Phytoactinopolyspora mesophila: one gene and its partner. The protein of the gene in region 1 interacts with the protein of each later gene in a pairwise test. Links are inferred from orthologs where the notes say so. Each region holds a gene or a part of one and is shown on either strand. Other genes may lie near its edges.

Region 1 (7,873 bases):
CCAGCACGGCGAGCAGCGCGCCGGCGAAGGCCAGCCGGGCCGGTGCCATCAGTAGGCCCGCCAACGCGCCGGCCCATAGGCAGCCGGCCACCGGCACGAGCCTCAGGTCGAGCGCCTCACCAGCGGGCGCGTTCCGCGCGTCGTCGCCGGAACGCAGGTGGAATGCCGACATGATTCAGACCCTGACCAGCGGGGCGATGTCGGCAAATCTGCTCGGGCCGATGCCGGCTACTTCGTGAAGCTCGTCTACGTGATTGAAGCGGCCGTTCTGTTCGCGCCAGTCGATGATGCGCTGGGCCAGCGCCGGCCCGATGCCGGGCAGCGTCTCCAGCTGCTGACTCGACGCCGTGTTCAGGTCGATCAGGTCACCTGCGCCCCCTGGGCCGGCCTCCGGGGCGGTACCGGCGCCGGCGTCGCCACCGGCATCGGCTGGCGGCTGGTGTCCAGGAGGCAGCTCCACACCTACCAGAACCTGCTCACCGTCGGTCAGGACCCGCGCGAGGTTGAGCGGTGTCAGGTCGGTGCCCTCGGCCGCACCACCGGCCGCGTCGATCGCGTCGGCGACCCGCGAGCCGGCCGGGACCGTCACCACGCCTGGCCGGCCGACCTCGCCGGCAACGTGGATGACAAGCATGCCGTTGTCCGGATGGCCACCACCGGCCGACCCTTCAGTCGGCGGGTGCTCGCTTTCCATGCCGGTGGCGCCCGATGTGTCCTGCTCCGGGGCCGGTGGCAGGTGTCCCGCGGCGTCGTGACGGGCACCCGGATCAGCCGGACGCTCTGGAACCGGGGTTCCCGTCTCGACGATCTCGGCACCCACCGGCACCGGCTCAGGACGCGCGGTGCTGTAGATCACCGCCGCCACGGCGAGCCCAGCCACCAGTAGGAGGGCGACCACGAGGATCTGTCCGCGCCCGAGCTCTGTGCGCGGCCGACCTGTGCCGGCGGTGCGTGCCTCCCAGAGGCCACGCACGGCCAATGGCAGCCGGTCGATGAGCGCTCCCGATACCGGGCCTCGCACGTACTGGCTCCCTGGCTGGTCACCGGACGGTTCGGGCACGGTGTCGCCGGCGTCGGCCGGCGGGGCGTCATCGGTGTCCGCGAGCGCCGTCTCATCAGCCTGTTCCGGCACCCGCGGCACCCACCCGCCCATCCGGGTCGGGCTGCTCGCGTGGCGGCCCTCCGCCCGGCTGTCGGCTGCCAGCCGGGCCACCCGGTGCCGGGCGACGACACCGAGATCCTCTTCGGTGTCTCGGCTGAAAAGTGGCAAGCGCATAGCCGCGACCTTCGCAGCGGCGACGGCGCCGAGCCAGTGGTTACCGACGAGTTGTGGACAACTCAGTCACGCCCAGGCCGACCGCTGTGGACAACCCTCACCTGGCGCACCCCACGACTCGGTGATCGTCAGTGCGTTGTGGCTGCTGGCGGGTGATCGTCAGTGCGTTGTGGTGGTTGGGCAGCAGCCACAACGCACTGACGATCACCGGGGGTAGGGAAGGCGATGGCCCACGGGGCTGACCACGACGGCCAGCATTCCGGGCCCGGTGTGCGCACCGATCACCGCGCCCACTTCGGAGACCACGAGGTCATCGATCGCGGTCAACCGGCCGGACAGCCGGCTCGCCAGCGCCTCCGCTCGCGCGGCGTTGTCGAGGTGATGAACGGCGATGTTCACCTCGGCGGTCCCGGCCCGCTCCACCGCTAGGTCCTCGAGTCTGGCCACTGCTTTCGCAGCGGTGCGGACCTTCTCCAGCGGCTTGATCAGGCCGCCGTCCAGATACAGCAACGGTTTGATCGCCAGGGCGGTGCCGAGCATCGCCGACGCCGGGCCGATCCGGCCACCGCGACGCAGGTACTCGAGAGTATCGACGTAGAAGAACGCCGACGAACGCCGCGTCGTAGCGGTCGCGGCCGCTACGACGTCATGGCTGGACGAGCCCCGGCGCGCGGCCGCCGCCGCGGCCAGCACGGCAAATCCCAATCCCATGCCGATCGACTCCGAGTCGACCACCTCGACCGGCACCGTCGCTTCTTCGGCGGCAAGCCTGGCGGCGTCGACCGTTCCGGAAAGCCCTCCGGACAGGTGGACCGAGACGATGTGGTCCGCACCCTGCTCCGCCACCTGCCGATAGGTGTCGAGTAACGCCTGCGGGGTGGGCCGCGAGGTACTGACCTTGGCGTGCCCGCGCAACGCCGCGGCCACCTCCTGCGGACCGATTCCGGCGCCTTCGACGCGCGGTACGCCGTCGATCACGACATGCAGCGGCACCACGTGCACGCCGAATTCGGCAGCAAGGTCTGGGGCGAGATATGCGGTGGAGTCGGTCACCACCGCGACCCTGCCGGGCGACGAGCTCCCGGACTGTCCGGTGCGACGCTCCATCGGACGCGATCAGGCCGGCACGATGTTGACCAGCTTCGGTGCCCGGACGATCACCTTTCGCACCCCGCGACCGGCCAGCGCCCGCTCTACCGCCTCGGAGGACAGCGCCAGCTGCTCCAGGGTGGCGTCGTCTGCCGACGGCGGCACCTGCAGCCGGTCACGGACCTTCCCGGCAACCTGCACAACACACGTGACCGTCTCTTCGACCAGCATGGCCTCGTCCGCCTGTGGGAACGGCGCATGCGCCACCGAGCCGGTATGGCCCAGCCGGGACCACAGCTCTTCGGCCAGGTGGGGAGCGACCGGCGCAACCATCAGGACCAGAGCCTCGGCAGCCTCGCGCGGCACGTGTTCCAGTTTGGTCAGATGGTTGTTCAGTTCGATCAGGCGGGAGATGGCGGTGTTGAACCGCAAGTTCGCCATGTCGGTGCGTACCGCGTGGATAGTCCGGTGCACGGCGCGCCGGGTTTCTTCGGTGGCTGGGCCGTCGACGACGATGACCTCACCGGTCTGCTCGCTGATGACATTGCGCCACAGCCGCTGCAGGAACCTCAGGGAGCCGACGACGGCGCGTGTCTCCCACGGCCTGGACACGTCCAACGGCCCCATCGACATCTCGTACACCCGGAACGTGTCCGCACCGTAAGCGGCGTACATGTCGTCCGGGGTGACGATGTTCTTCAGGCTCTTGCCCATCTTGCCGTACTCGCGGTTGACCGGCTCGCCGTTGTAGACGTACGACGACACAGGCTCGGCCTCGACTTCCACGACGTCCTCGGCCGGCACGTACTGGCCCCGCGCGTCGGTGTAGGCGTAGGCCTGGATGTAGCCCTGGTTGAACAGCCGGTAGTACGGCTCTTCGCTGGAGACATAACCCAGGTCGAACAGGACCTTGTGCCAGAAGCGCGCGTACAGCAGGTGCAGCACCGCATGCTCGACGCCGCCGATGTACAGGTCGACGCCGCCGGGGTCGTTGGCGCCGCGGTCAGGCTGCGGCCCCATCCAGTACTGCTCGATCTGTGGATCAACCACCTGCTCGGTGTTGGTGGGATCCAGGTAGCGCAGGTGGTACCAGCAGGAGCCGGCCCAGTTCGGCATGGTGTTCGTGTCGCGGCGATACCGTTTCGGGCCGTCGCCCAGGTCCAGTTCCACCTCGACCCACTCGGGCACCCGGGCCAGTGGCGGCTCCGGCTCGGTGTCCGCGGCGTCCGGTGCGTACGTCTTCGGCGAGTAGTCCGGCACATCCGGCAGTTCGACCGGCAGCTGCTCGTCGGGAATGGCGATCGGCAGGTCGTGCTCGTCGTAGACGACGGGGAAGGGCTCGCCCCAATAACGCTGCCTACTGAACAGCCAGTCCCGCAAGCGGTACGTGACGGTCCCGGTGCCCAGCCCCTTGGACTCCAGCCAGGCGATGATGGCGCTCTTGGCTTCGGCGACGTTCAGACCATCCAACGAGATCTCGTCATTGGCGGAGTTGATCGCCGGTCCTTCACCGATGTACGCCTCACCGTCGAATCCTTCCGGAGGCTGAACGGTCCGGATGATCGGCAGGTCGAAACGCTCGGCATACTCCCAGTCGCGCTCGTCCTGGCCCGGGACGGCCATGATCGCTCCGGTTCCATACCCCATCAGGACGTAGTCGGCGACGAAGACCGGTATCTGCTGGCCCGTAGCCGGGTTGGTCGCGAACGAGCCGGTGAAAACGCCGGTCTTGTCCCGGCCCTCCGTCTGCCGTTCCACTTCGGTCTTCGCGGCCGCTTGCTGGCGGTATTCGGCGACCGCCGCACCCGGTGTCTCGTGCCCGCCCGTCCAGGCCTGCTTGGTGCCCTCCGGCCACACCGTTGTGGTCAGCTCCTCGACCAGCGGGTGTTCCGGAGCCAGCACCATGAACGTGGCGCCGAACAGGGTGTCCGGACGGGTGGTGAAGACCTCCAGGTCCCCCGCGGACGTGGCGAACCGGACCGCGGCGCCCTCGGAGCGGCCGATCCAGTTGCGCTGCATGATTTTGATCTTCTCCGGCCAATCGATGCGATCCAGGTCGTCGATCAGCCGGTCGGAGTAAGCCGTGATACGCATCATCCACTGCCGCAGCCGGCGCTTGAAGACCGGGAAGTTGCCCCGCTCGCTGCGCCCGTCGGCGGTGACCTCCTCGTTGGCCAGCACGGTGCCCAGACCGGGGCACCAGTTGACCGGCGATTCCGAGACGTAGGCCAGGCGGTGATCGTCGACGACGCGCCGACGCTCCACGGTGTTCAGCTCAGCCCACGGGCGGCCGTCGGGGGTGGGCCGCGCGCCGGATTCGAACTCCGCGATCAGCTCGCTGATGGGTCGCGCCCGCCCACGCCCGCCGTCCGCCTCGGCGTCGTACCACGAGTTGAAGATCTGCAGGAAGATCCATTGCGTCCACCGCATATAGGCGGGATCGATCGTGGCGAACGAGCGCCGGGGATCGTGTGCCAGGCCCAGTCTGCGCAACTGGCGGCGCATGTTGGTGATGTTCTCTTCGGTGGTCTTGCGTGGATGCTGCCCGGTCTGGACGGCGTACTGCTCGGCCGGCAGGCCGAAGGCGTCGTAGGCCAGCGCGTGCAGGACGTTGTCCCCACACATCCGCCGGAACCGTCCGGTCACGTCGGTGGCGATGTAGCCCAGCGGATGCCCGACGTGCAGGCCCGCACCCGACGGGTACGGGAACATGTCCATCAGGAAGAACTTCTTCTTCCGCTCCGCGCCCGACCCCGGCGTGGCCAGCTCACCCGCTGGGTTAGGGGTGTGGAAGGTGCCCTCGGTCTCCCAGTGGTCCTGCCAGCGCTGCTCGATGTCGGCGGCCATCTCGCTGGTATACCGGTGCGGCGCCTCAGCAGGCTGCTCGCTCGTGCTCTGGTCCGTCTGAGTCATCGAATTGGCTTCCCTCGTCGTATGTAGTGCTCGGGCCTGGACGTCAAAAAGCCCCTCACCGCAGGAGGGGCTAGCCGCGCCGACACGACGCCTGAAGGCGCCCGCTACTTGACGTCAGCGCGGCCCGATAAGGAGCAACAGACCTCGCACGCCTCTTAGGTTATCGCAAACGATCGGCTCGCACACCGTCACCGACGGGGAACGAGGTCGGCCACCGCCACTGCCGCCCAGCCGAGTCCGGGTGCGCTCACAGTATCTCCAGGCGTGAAGACGCCTGTCTCGATGTAATTCTCATCGCCCAATCGGAACGTATGTACCTCGACATCCGGAGTGATCTCCACCCGCCAGAAGTGTGGAATCCGCGCCTCCGCGTATTCGCGCGGCTTCACTTTCCGGTCGGTCGACTCAGAGCCTGGACTGACAACCTCGACGGCCAGCTCTACCTCTGATGGGCTGTAGCTGCTGCGCATGCCGTCTCCATAAGCCGTCGCGGTCACTACCACGACGTCCGGATTACGCCGCAGCAGATCTTGCAGGTAGATCTCCTGCACACCAACAACTTCAAGAGACGATGGCACCCGCCGTTCGAGCTCACTGATGAGCCTGTGCGCAACCTTCTCGTGCCGCCCGGAAGGCGTCGCCATCATGTGGACTACTCCATCCACGAGCTCACGGAACCTGTTCTCAGGCAGGGCGTCATACTCTTCCGGTTTCAGAACAGTACCGATCACGTCCTCAAGTGCGATCGCCATCATCCACCTCCTGCCCCGGCCGTTGCCACGCGATAGGTCGAGATCGTCTGACCGGAATCGCCTGTCTCACAACATTAGCGTGTTCCACGTCAGAGGTCGCGCGTCGTCAGAACACCAGGTCCCAGCGGTCCCAGAACTCCACCGCGATGAAGATCGCGATGCCGAGCAACCACACCATGGTGATCAGGCCGCGATTGCCGACGATCGCCCGCCGTACACCGGCCGGCGCCGGCAGATGCCGCTCGGACAGCACATACCCCGTCGTATACACGAACGTGGGGATGGTGGCCAGCCACACCACCATGCAATAGGGGCACAACGCGCCGATCACGTACACACTCTGGGTGAACAGCCAGGTGACAAAGACAGCGCCCAGCACAGTGCCGCCCCAGAGCCCGAGCCACATCCATCGCGGCGGGCGCATACCAGCCAGCAGCATCACGCCGAAGGTGATCACCACCGGAAAAGCCGCGACACCGATGAACGGGTTGGGGAAGCCGAACAACGAGCCCTGCCAGCTTTCCATGACTTGACCGCAGCTGATCAGCGGGTTGAAGCTGCACGACGGCACGTAGTCCGGATCGCCGGCCACCAGGACCCGCTCGATCGAGAGCGCACCGGAGCCGAGCAGCCCGACCAGACCACCGATCACCAGCAGCCAGCCCATCACCAGCCCGGACGCCCGCCGCTCGACCGGCGCGACATCGTCGAGCAGGTCGGCGTCATCGAGGAGGTCGGCGTCGTCCAGCGCCTCGTCCTCCGCCACGGCACCGGCATCAACCTCGGTGGACACCGTGGCCGATGCCTCGAGCGTCGCATCGGGCCCGAGAGCCGTGTCCGGCTCAGCCAGCGTCGCCTCACGCGGCTGTTTGCCGGCTGGTATCTGTGTGGTCATCACTCCACCTGATCACTGTGTGCGGCGTTCATCACGGCCACCCTAGCCATGCTCACCGCACTACTAACGTACTTCATCTTCGCCGAGTGCCCACGTGCGTCGGCAGGACGCGCCGGCCGAGCCAGATGTGCCAGTATCGTCATTGTGGGACAACCCGGGCGCGACCACAAGGACGACGCGGCGACCAGCCGCGGCACCGATCACCGCATCGGGCGCCGGTTGCCGGCCATCGCTGTCCTCATGGCCGCGGCGTTGCTCGTCGTCGCCATCGCCGGGATGGGCCGGATGGAGGTCGTCACGCCGGAATGGCAGGGCGGGCAGAGCACCCCGGTGCCGCTGCCGCCCCCGACGGCCGAACCCGACGACCCATACGCTGAGTGGCTCGAAGAGCTCGAAAGCGACTACACGCCACGGGAGATCAACATCCCGTGGAACGCGGCGTTGGCTGTGCTGATCGCGGTGCTCGCCGCCGTCATCGCCTTCATCGTCCGGCGGATGCCCAAAGGGTTCCTTTCCCGGCAGCGGCGCAACGTCGTCGGCGGCCACCTGGACGAGTTTCCCGACCACGTCGACGAGCTCCGCAAAGCCGTCCGGACCGCGAGCAGTGCCCTGGATGCGCAGCATGCCAGCGGGAGCGACGCCGTCATCGAGGCATGGCTCGGGCTCGAGGCGGCCGCCGAGGCATCCGGTGTGCCGCGCCGGCGTTCCCAGACACCGAGCGAGTTCACCGCCGGTCTGCTGCGCCAATACCACGCCGATGAGACGGCGACCCTGTTGCTTCGCGACTTGTACCACCGTGCGCGTTTCGCCGCCGATCCGAACATGTCCGCCCGCGACGTCGAGGCGGCCCGCACCGCACTGGCAGCTATCTTGCGGACGCTGCGTCCGCTCGACCACGACACGGTGGACGCGCCATGAAACGCTGGTACATCCTCGGTCCGGGCGCTG
Region 2 (7,451 bases), on another replicon or contig:
GCAGCGTGAGCACTCCCAACCGCAAGCTGTCGCGAGCCAGCGAACCGCGAACAGTCCGCACCTCTGCCCCGCCACTACCGAGCTGCTCGGCGACGTCGGTGACCACTCGAGCGTTGGCCGTCGCTGTGGTGGCCAGTACCGGTGTACCGCCCGGCAGAGAATCCAGGAGGTCGCGGATGCGCCGGTAGTCCGGCCGGAAATCGTGTCCCCAGTCCGACACGCAATGGGCCTCGTCGACGACGACCAGCCCGGCGCCGCTGGCCAGCGCCGGGAGCTGCTCCTCCCGGAACCGCGGATTGTTCAGCCGTTCCGGACTGACCAGTAGAACGTCCACGGCGTCGTCGGCAAGCTGTTGGGCGACTTCGCCCCATTGATCGGCGTTCGCGGAGTTGATGGTGACCGCTCGGACGCCAGCCTTCTCAGCAGCAGCTATCTGGTCTCGCATCAGCGCGAGCAGCGGCGATACGATCACCGTCGGGCCGCGTCCACGAGCCCGCAGCAGGCCGGTAGCGACGAAGTACACGGCAGACTTGCCCCAGCCGGTGCGCTGCACGACAAGCACACGACGCTGATGATCCACGAGATCGCGGACGGCCTCCCACTGGCCGTCGCGGAACGCCGCGGCGGGGTTACCGACCAGCCGCCGCAGAAGGGCCTCGGCCTCGTCTTTGAGATCCATGTTCTTCCATTCCGTCGCCGTTCCAAGCGACCGTAGCGCACGGCACCGACAGCACATGACCATGAGAACAATCAGGTGCGCGACGCCAGACTCATCGGGTGACGACGTCCAACGCAGGAAGCGCGCCTACCGCCATTTCCAGCGAGATCACGCGTACGTCCACACCATGAGCGGCGCTGAGCTCGCCGAGAGTCGCGGCGAGCCATGCCGTGTCCACGGCAGCGGCGTGTTCCAGCCGCATCTTGCGTGCCTGCATGATGATCATCCGTAACGTGCGCAGTGCTCCAGTTTCCGGATCGAGCGCGGCGAGGTACAGGGGCCGGAGGTCGTCGCGGTATTCGTCCCGGCCGGCGATGCCCTCGTAGTCATTGATCAGGTCGCCGCAGCCATACAGGATGAGTCTGTCCCGGTAGACCTCGATCGGGCGTGGATGGTGCGACGAGTGCCCATGCACCACGTCGGCCCCCGCATCGATCAGCCGATGAGCCAGCTCAATGTGCTCTGGTTCTATCTCGTATCCCCAGTTGCCGCCCCAGTGCACGGAGACGACGACGATATCGCCGGAGTTCTTGGCCGCTCCGATCCGCTCGCGAGGGACGTCGCTGGCATCGTCGAGCTCCCCCATCGCAATGCCCGGGTGATCGGTGCCGGCGCGCCAACCGGCTGGTATACCGCTGGTCTGGCTGCCGAACGAGAAGACTGTCACTCGCCGGCCACCTGAAGTGCGCACGACGGCGGGCCTGCTCGCCTCCCGGGCGTCGCGCCCGGCCCCGGCCGAGTGCAGCCCGGACGCGGCCAGCACCTCCAGCGTCTCCACCAGGCCGGAGCGGCCGAAATCCAGCGTGTGGTTGTTGGCCAGCGCACACACGTCCGGCTTGCCGGCGACCAGACTCGCGACGTTGCCCGGGCTCATCCGATAGTGCACGGACTTGCTGGGATCGAACTCGGAGCTAGTGGTGACGCTCGTCTCGAGGTTGACAATGCGCACATCGGGCCCCAACTCCACCAGCACCGGCAACGCCTCGCCCCACGGCCACTCGAACTCGGCAGGGCGCGGAATCGGACCGTTCACCTTCTCGGCGAGGTCGACATAGGCCCGGGCGTCGCGCACGAAAGGCTCGGCCAGTCGCGGATCACCAGCGTTGGGCAATATCTGGTCGATACCACGGCCCAGCATCACATCGCCGCTGAGAAACACGGTCAGGTCTGGCTCGCCCACAACACCACGGTAGGACGCTCGCGCAGTATCCTGCCGCGGGTGCTCATGAACACCGGCGGCGGTGATTGAGTGGCGTCTACTCGGGTTGCCGCACGTGGGCCGCCGCGGCGTCGGGACCGCCGTCGAGCAGCGCACGGAAACCTTCCTCGTCAAGTACTGGCACACCGAGTTGCAACGCTTTGTCGTGCTTGGAACCAGCGTTGTCACCGGCGACGACGAACGAGGTCTTCTTCGACACCGACCCAGACGCCTTGCCGCCGCGCACCAGGATGGCTTCCTTGGCCTCGTCACGGGAGAAACCTTCCAGCGAGCCGGTGACGACGATGGTCACCCCCTCCAGCGTGCGCGGCACGGACTCATCGCGTTCGTCTTCCATCCGCACGCCCGCCTCGCGCCACTTGCGCACGACTTCGCGGTGCCATTCGACCTGGAACCACTCCGTGATCGACGCCGCGATGGTGGGCCCGACACCGTCGACGGCCGCCAGCTCCTCCTCGGTAGCGTTCTGGATCGCTTCCATCGAGCCGAACGCCGTCGCCAGTGCACGAGCCGCGGTAGGGCCGACATGCCGGATGGACAGCGAGACAAGGACCCGCCAGAGCGGTTGATCCTTCGCCTCCTCGAGCTGGCGGAAGAGGCGCTCGGTGTTCTTGGTAGGCACCGACGGCTTTCCCGGCGTTTCCTTTGTGTAGAAGTACGGCACCAGCTCGGTCTCGCCGGTGGACTCCCCTTTACGGCGTATCTCACGGCGGATCATCACGTCACGGACGTCCTCGACGCGCAGCAAGAAGAGGTCACCTTCGTCGGTGACCGGAGGCGTATCCGGGGTGTCCGGAGCGGTCAGGGCCTGCGCGGCCTCCCAGCCCATCGCCTCGATGTCGAAACCGCCCCGCCCGGACAGGTAGAACAGCCGCTCCACCAGCTGCGCCGGGCAGGAACGAGTGTTGGGGCATCGGATATCGACATCGCCCTCCTTCGCCGGCGCGAGCGTCGTCCCGCACGACGGGCATTCGGTGGGCATGACAAAGGGCTGCTCGGTGCCATCACGAAGATCGCGCACCGGACCGAGGATCTCCGGGATGACATCACCCGCTTTGCGCAGCACCACGGTGTCACCGATGAGCACACCCTTGCGCTCCACCTCGGATGCGTTGTGCAGCGTGGCGTTCTCGACCGTGGAGCCGGCCACCTTCACCGGTTGCATCACGCCGTACGGGGTGACCCGGCCGGTGCGCCCGACGCTGACCCGGATGTCGAGCAGCTTCGTGGTGACTTCCTCCGGCGGGTACTTATAGGCGATAGCCCAGCGCGGCGCCCGCGAGGTAGAGCCGAGACGCCGCTGCAACGGGACCTGATCGACCTTGACGACCACACCGTCGAGCTCGTACTCGACGTCGTGGCGGTGCTCACCGTAATAGCCGATGTAATCCTGAACTGCGTCCAAGTCCGGCACGACTCGCACGCGATCATTGACCGGCAGGCCCCACGCCTTGAGCGCGTCGTAGGCCTCCGACTGGTACGCCACCTCGAACCCACTTCGCTGCCCCAACCCGTGGCAGATGAGGATCAGCGACGACAGCATGCGCCGGGCACGATCGAACTCCTCTTCGAGGCGTTCCAGCGCAACCTGCGAACGTCCTTCTCCGCCGGCCGCCGCGGCGCGCGCACGGGCCGCCTCGAGCTTCTCCTGCCGACGGTCGAGCCGTTGCCGGAGCACACCGGCGCCGGAGTTGCGCGCGTTGGCGAACAACGGCAGGCCAAGGCGGCCGCGTTCTTCGTTGATCGCTTCGAACGCCTCGGTGGGAAAGACCATCTCGCCGCGGATCTCGACGACTTCCGGCACTGGATACTCGGAGGTGCCGGTCAGCTCTTTGGGGATGGCATCGGCGAACTGGGCGTTGAACGTCACGTTCTCGCCGGTGCGGCCGTCGCCGCGGGTGGCGAGCGTGGAGAGACGTCCGTCGCGATAGACGATGTCGACCGCCAGCCCGTCGATCTTCGGTTCGCAGAGATAGCGTGCGCCGTCGCCGACCTCACGCTCGACGCGCGTGGCCCATTCGGTGAGCTCGTCGAAGGTGAAGGCGTTGTCGAGACTGAGCATCCGTTCCAGATGATCGATAGGTGGCCACGAGCCTTCGGCAATGGCGCCGGGCTCGGCCACCGGAGCACCGACCTTCTGGGTCGGCGAATCCGGGGTGCGCAGCACCGGGTACTGGTCTTCGATCCGTTCCAGTTCCCGCACCAACAGATCGAACTCGGCATCGCTGACGGTCGGGCTGTCCTCAATGAAGTACCGATGCCGATGGTTCTCGATCTCTTCCGCGAGGGTGACGTGACGCTCACGGACGTCGGCGGGAACCTCGGCGAGATCAACGGGCTCGGCGCTCACGGACTCAGCAGATTCGGTGCTCACAACCACAGACGTTACTGCTCCAGACCGACAATGTCCGCGAAGGCGCGGGCCGTCGTCCGCGCGAGCCGATAGGCCTGGCGCGCCCAGGTCGGACTCGATCCCGCGAGACCACATGTCGGTGTGACGACGATGCGCGGCGCCATCCGAGCCGGGTCCTGATCCAGGCGGCGGCACAGCCCGACGATCCGTTGCGCAAGTTCACGGTCCGCCGGCGGTGTCTCCGGCGCCGCCGATGGCACAATGCCCGGCCACAAGCCAAGACCAGCATCCACCGCTTCGGCAAGATCAGTCAGGTACTCGCCTTCCACCAAGTTGACGTCGATGGCCACCGCCACCGCACCAGCCCGGTGCAGCAGCGAAACCGGCACCCTGGTCGCACAGCTGTGCACGACCACCGGCGCGCCGACGGCACCGATTACCGTGCTCAATAGGGTCTCGGCCTCGCTCGGGTCCACCGAGCGCAGCCGTCCCCATCCGCTGATCGTGGGGATCTCGCCGGCCAGCACCGCGGGCAGGCTGGGCTCGTCGATCTGCACGACGAGCGATCCGCCGGGCACCCGTTTGGCGACCTCGGCGACATGTTCGGCCAGCCCTTCGGCCAACGACGCCGCGAGATCCCGACGCGCGCCATGGTCGCTGACGGCGCGATCGCCCCTCGTGCGCTGGAGCGTGGCCGCCAGCGTCAACGGCCCGCCCACCTGGATCTTGAACGGCCCGCTGTAGCCATGGGCGGCAATCTCCAGAGCGTCGAGGTCGGCCCGCAACGTGGACCGCGCCCGTCGTTCGTCAGCGCCGGCCCGGTCAATCAACCGCCATCCGGACGGCTGCAGATCGACATGGATGTCGACGAGGAGTGTGGCGGTACGACCGACGATCTCCGAACCCGCCCCACGCCACGGCAATTCCGGCAGGTGCGGCAAGTCCGGCAGCTCGCCGAACACGATACGGGCCGCCTCGTCACGATCTTCGTAAGGCAAGGACCCGACGCCTGTGGCGACGGCCGGTTTCCAGGGGAAGCTCACGCTCCAGAGACTACGACCAGCCGTCTCTTCGCCGCTGCCCCGGCATGACTCCTGCATTCGGCCCGTGATCCCCGGGTCTACACATGCCGCGACGAAGCGTACGGTCGTGCTATTCTCCCCACTATGAGCAAGGGTGCCGACACCCGGCGGATCATCCTCCGCCGTGGTGTGCAGACGGCCTATCAAGTTGGCCTCGGCGGGTTGACCATCGGCAACCTGGCGTCATCTACGGGCATGTCCAAGAGTGGACTGTTTGCCCACTTCCAGTCGAAGGAGGCTCTGCAGCTGGCCGTCCTGGCCGAGTCGCGCGCCGAGTTCATCGACTCCGTCATCCGCCCCGCCCTCGCGGCGCCCCGAGGCGAGCCCCGCGTGCGCGAACTGTTCGACCGGTGGCTCGACTGCGGGCTGTTCCGGATGCCGGGCGGCTGCCTGTTCGTGAAGGCCGCAACCGAGCTGGACGAGCAGCCCGGCCCCGTTCGCGACCAATTGGTCCAGGACCACCGAGACCTGCTCGACACCATTGCCCAGGTCTTTCGCACCGGCATCACCGAGGGCCAGTTCCGCGAGGACGCCGACGCCGAGCAGTTCGCGCACGATCTCAACGGCGTGATGCTCGGCTTCTACCATGCCCACCGCCTGCTCGACGACACCGCGGCGCAGCCCCGGGCACGGCGCGCGTTCGAAGCCCTGCTCGACGCCGCGCGAGCCCCCGATCGAGCCACCCCACCTCATTCCGCCTCCGACTGACTCGGCACCACCGCGAAAGGACCACAGATGTCGACCTCCTCCACGACCACGAAAAGCACGACCGTTCGTTCTGTTAGTATGCGGCTGTCGGCACTGCGGGCAGCCTTCACGGTGCTGGACCGAACGGCGCCACGACTAGCTGGCCGATGGGCTTTCCGGCTCTGGTGCACGCTGCCCGACACATCCGGACGCCGCCAGGACAACCGGCCGTTCCCGGGCACCAGATCCGCCGTCCGCCTGGGCGACGGACGCGAGATCGCCGTCGAAACCTGGACCCCCACCAACGATTCAGCCGCCAGGACGATCTATTTGATCCACGGCTGGGGCGGCTGGCGCGGCCAGCTAGGCGCATTCGTCGAGCCATTGCTGAACGCCGGTTGCCGTGTCATCGCCTTCGATGTGCCGAGCCACGGCGATTCCCCGGCCGGCATGATCGGCCGCGGCCGGGCAACGGCCCTGGACTTCAGCGACGCACTGACCGGAGTCGTCACCCAGCATGGCGAACCGGCCGGCATAGTCGCGCATTCCATGGGCTCTGCCGCCACCGCACTGGCAGTTCGCGATGGACTACCCGCCAAGCGCGTCGTGTTCATAGCCCCCGAGGCCAACCCGATCAGCACCGTCGAACAAGTCGAGCAGCTGCTCGGATACGGCCCCCGATCGCGGCAGTTCCTCTACGAGCGCCTAGCCCGGCTGGCCGCCCGCCCGCTGGACGACTTCAACGCTCTCAGGATCGGCAGTGACGAGGTGGTTCCGCCAGCCTTGATCATTCACGACCGTGACGACAAGAGGCTGCCCTACAAGGGCGGGGTACGGCTGGCGGAAGTCTGGCCGGAGTCGGAGATGGTGACCACCGAAGGCCTCGGCCACCAGCGCATCCTCATCGACAACGACGTCGTCAAGCTCACCGCCGACTACCTCACGTCGCCGCCTAGATGATCATGTTTGGTGGGTCTTCTCGGGCGTCACCATGCCTGCAGTCCTGTTGATGCTCGGGGAAACCCACCAAACATGATCATCTAGCTGGCGGGGGAAGCGGCGGGGACGCCGAGGCTGTCGAGCAGGCCGCGGACTCGCCGTTCGATCTCGTCGCGGATCGGGCGCACGGCCGGCAGGTCCTGCCCAGCAGGATCGGCCAGCGCCCAATCCTCGTAGCGCTTCCCCGGGAACACCGGACAGGCGTCGCCGCACCCCATGGTGACGACGACGTCGGCCTCCCGGACGATCTCGTCGGTCCACGGCTTCGGGAACTCACGCGAGATATCGATCCCACGCTCGGCCATGGCCGCTACCGCCATCGGGTTGACCTCCGCGGCGGGCTCGGAGCCGCCGGAGCGTGCAACAGCGCGACCATCGGCCAAGTGCTCGAAA

What was found.
Region 2: the proteins of leuS (region 1) and ligA interact in binary tests that used the Escherichia coli proteins (3 or more experiments, as listed by UniProt). The link is inferred for Phytoactinopolyspora mesophila from one-to-one orthologs.

The regions. Positions count from the first base shown.
Region 1 is NZ_WLZY01000002.1:37,223-45,095, reverse strand. Bases 2,193-5,675 are described here. They hold leuS (leucine--tRNA ligase), read right to left. Parts: upstream 5,279-5,675; coding sequence 2,393-5,278; downstream 2,193-2,392. Other genes in these bases: F7O44_RS06445 (Uma2 family endonuclease), read right to left, coding at 5,467-5,675; F7O44_RS06455 (DegV family protein), read right to left, coding at 2,193-2,383. In the rest of the region: F7O44_RS06465 (DNA internalization-related competence protein ComEC/Rec2), read right to left, coding at 1-172; F7O44_RS06460 (ComEA family DNA-binding protein), read right to left, coding at 176-1,276; more of F7O44_RS06455, read right to left, coding at 1,481-2,192; more of F7O44_RS06445, read right to left, coding at 5,676-6,030; F7O44_RS06440 (vitamin K epoxide reductase family protein), read right to left, coding at 6,137-6,925; F7O44_RS06435 (DUF4129 domain-containing protein), read left to right, coding at 7,070-7,843; F7O44_RS06430 (hypothetical protein), read left to right, coding at 7,840-7,873.
Region 2 is NZ_WLZY01000006.1:388,103-395,553, reverse strand. What follows is about bases 1,644-4,704. They hold ligA (NAD-dependent DNA ligase LigA), read right to left. Parts: upstream 4,312-4,704; coding sequence 1,975-4,311; downstream 1,644-1,974. Other genes in these bases: F7O44_RS18915 (uroporphyrinogen decarboxylase/cobalamine-independent methonine synthase family protein), read right to left, coding at 4,323-4,704; F7O44_RS18925 (CapA family protein), read right to left, coding at 1,644-1,898. Also shown: F7O44_RS18930 (RecQ family ATP-dependent DNA helicase), read right to left, coding at 1-679; more of F7O44_RS18925, read right to left, coding at 771-1,643; more of F7O44_RS18915, read right to left, coding at 4,705-5,333; F7O44_RS18910 (TetR/AcrR family transcriptional regulator), read left to right, coding at 5,457-6,080; F7O44_RS18905 (alpha/beta hydrolase), read left to right, coding at 6,159-7,019. UniProt on the Escherichia coli protein: DNA ligase that catalyzes the formation of phosphodiester linkages between 5'-phosphoryl and 3'-hydroxyl groups in double-stranded DNA using NAD as a coenzyme and as the energy source for the reaction.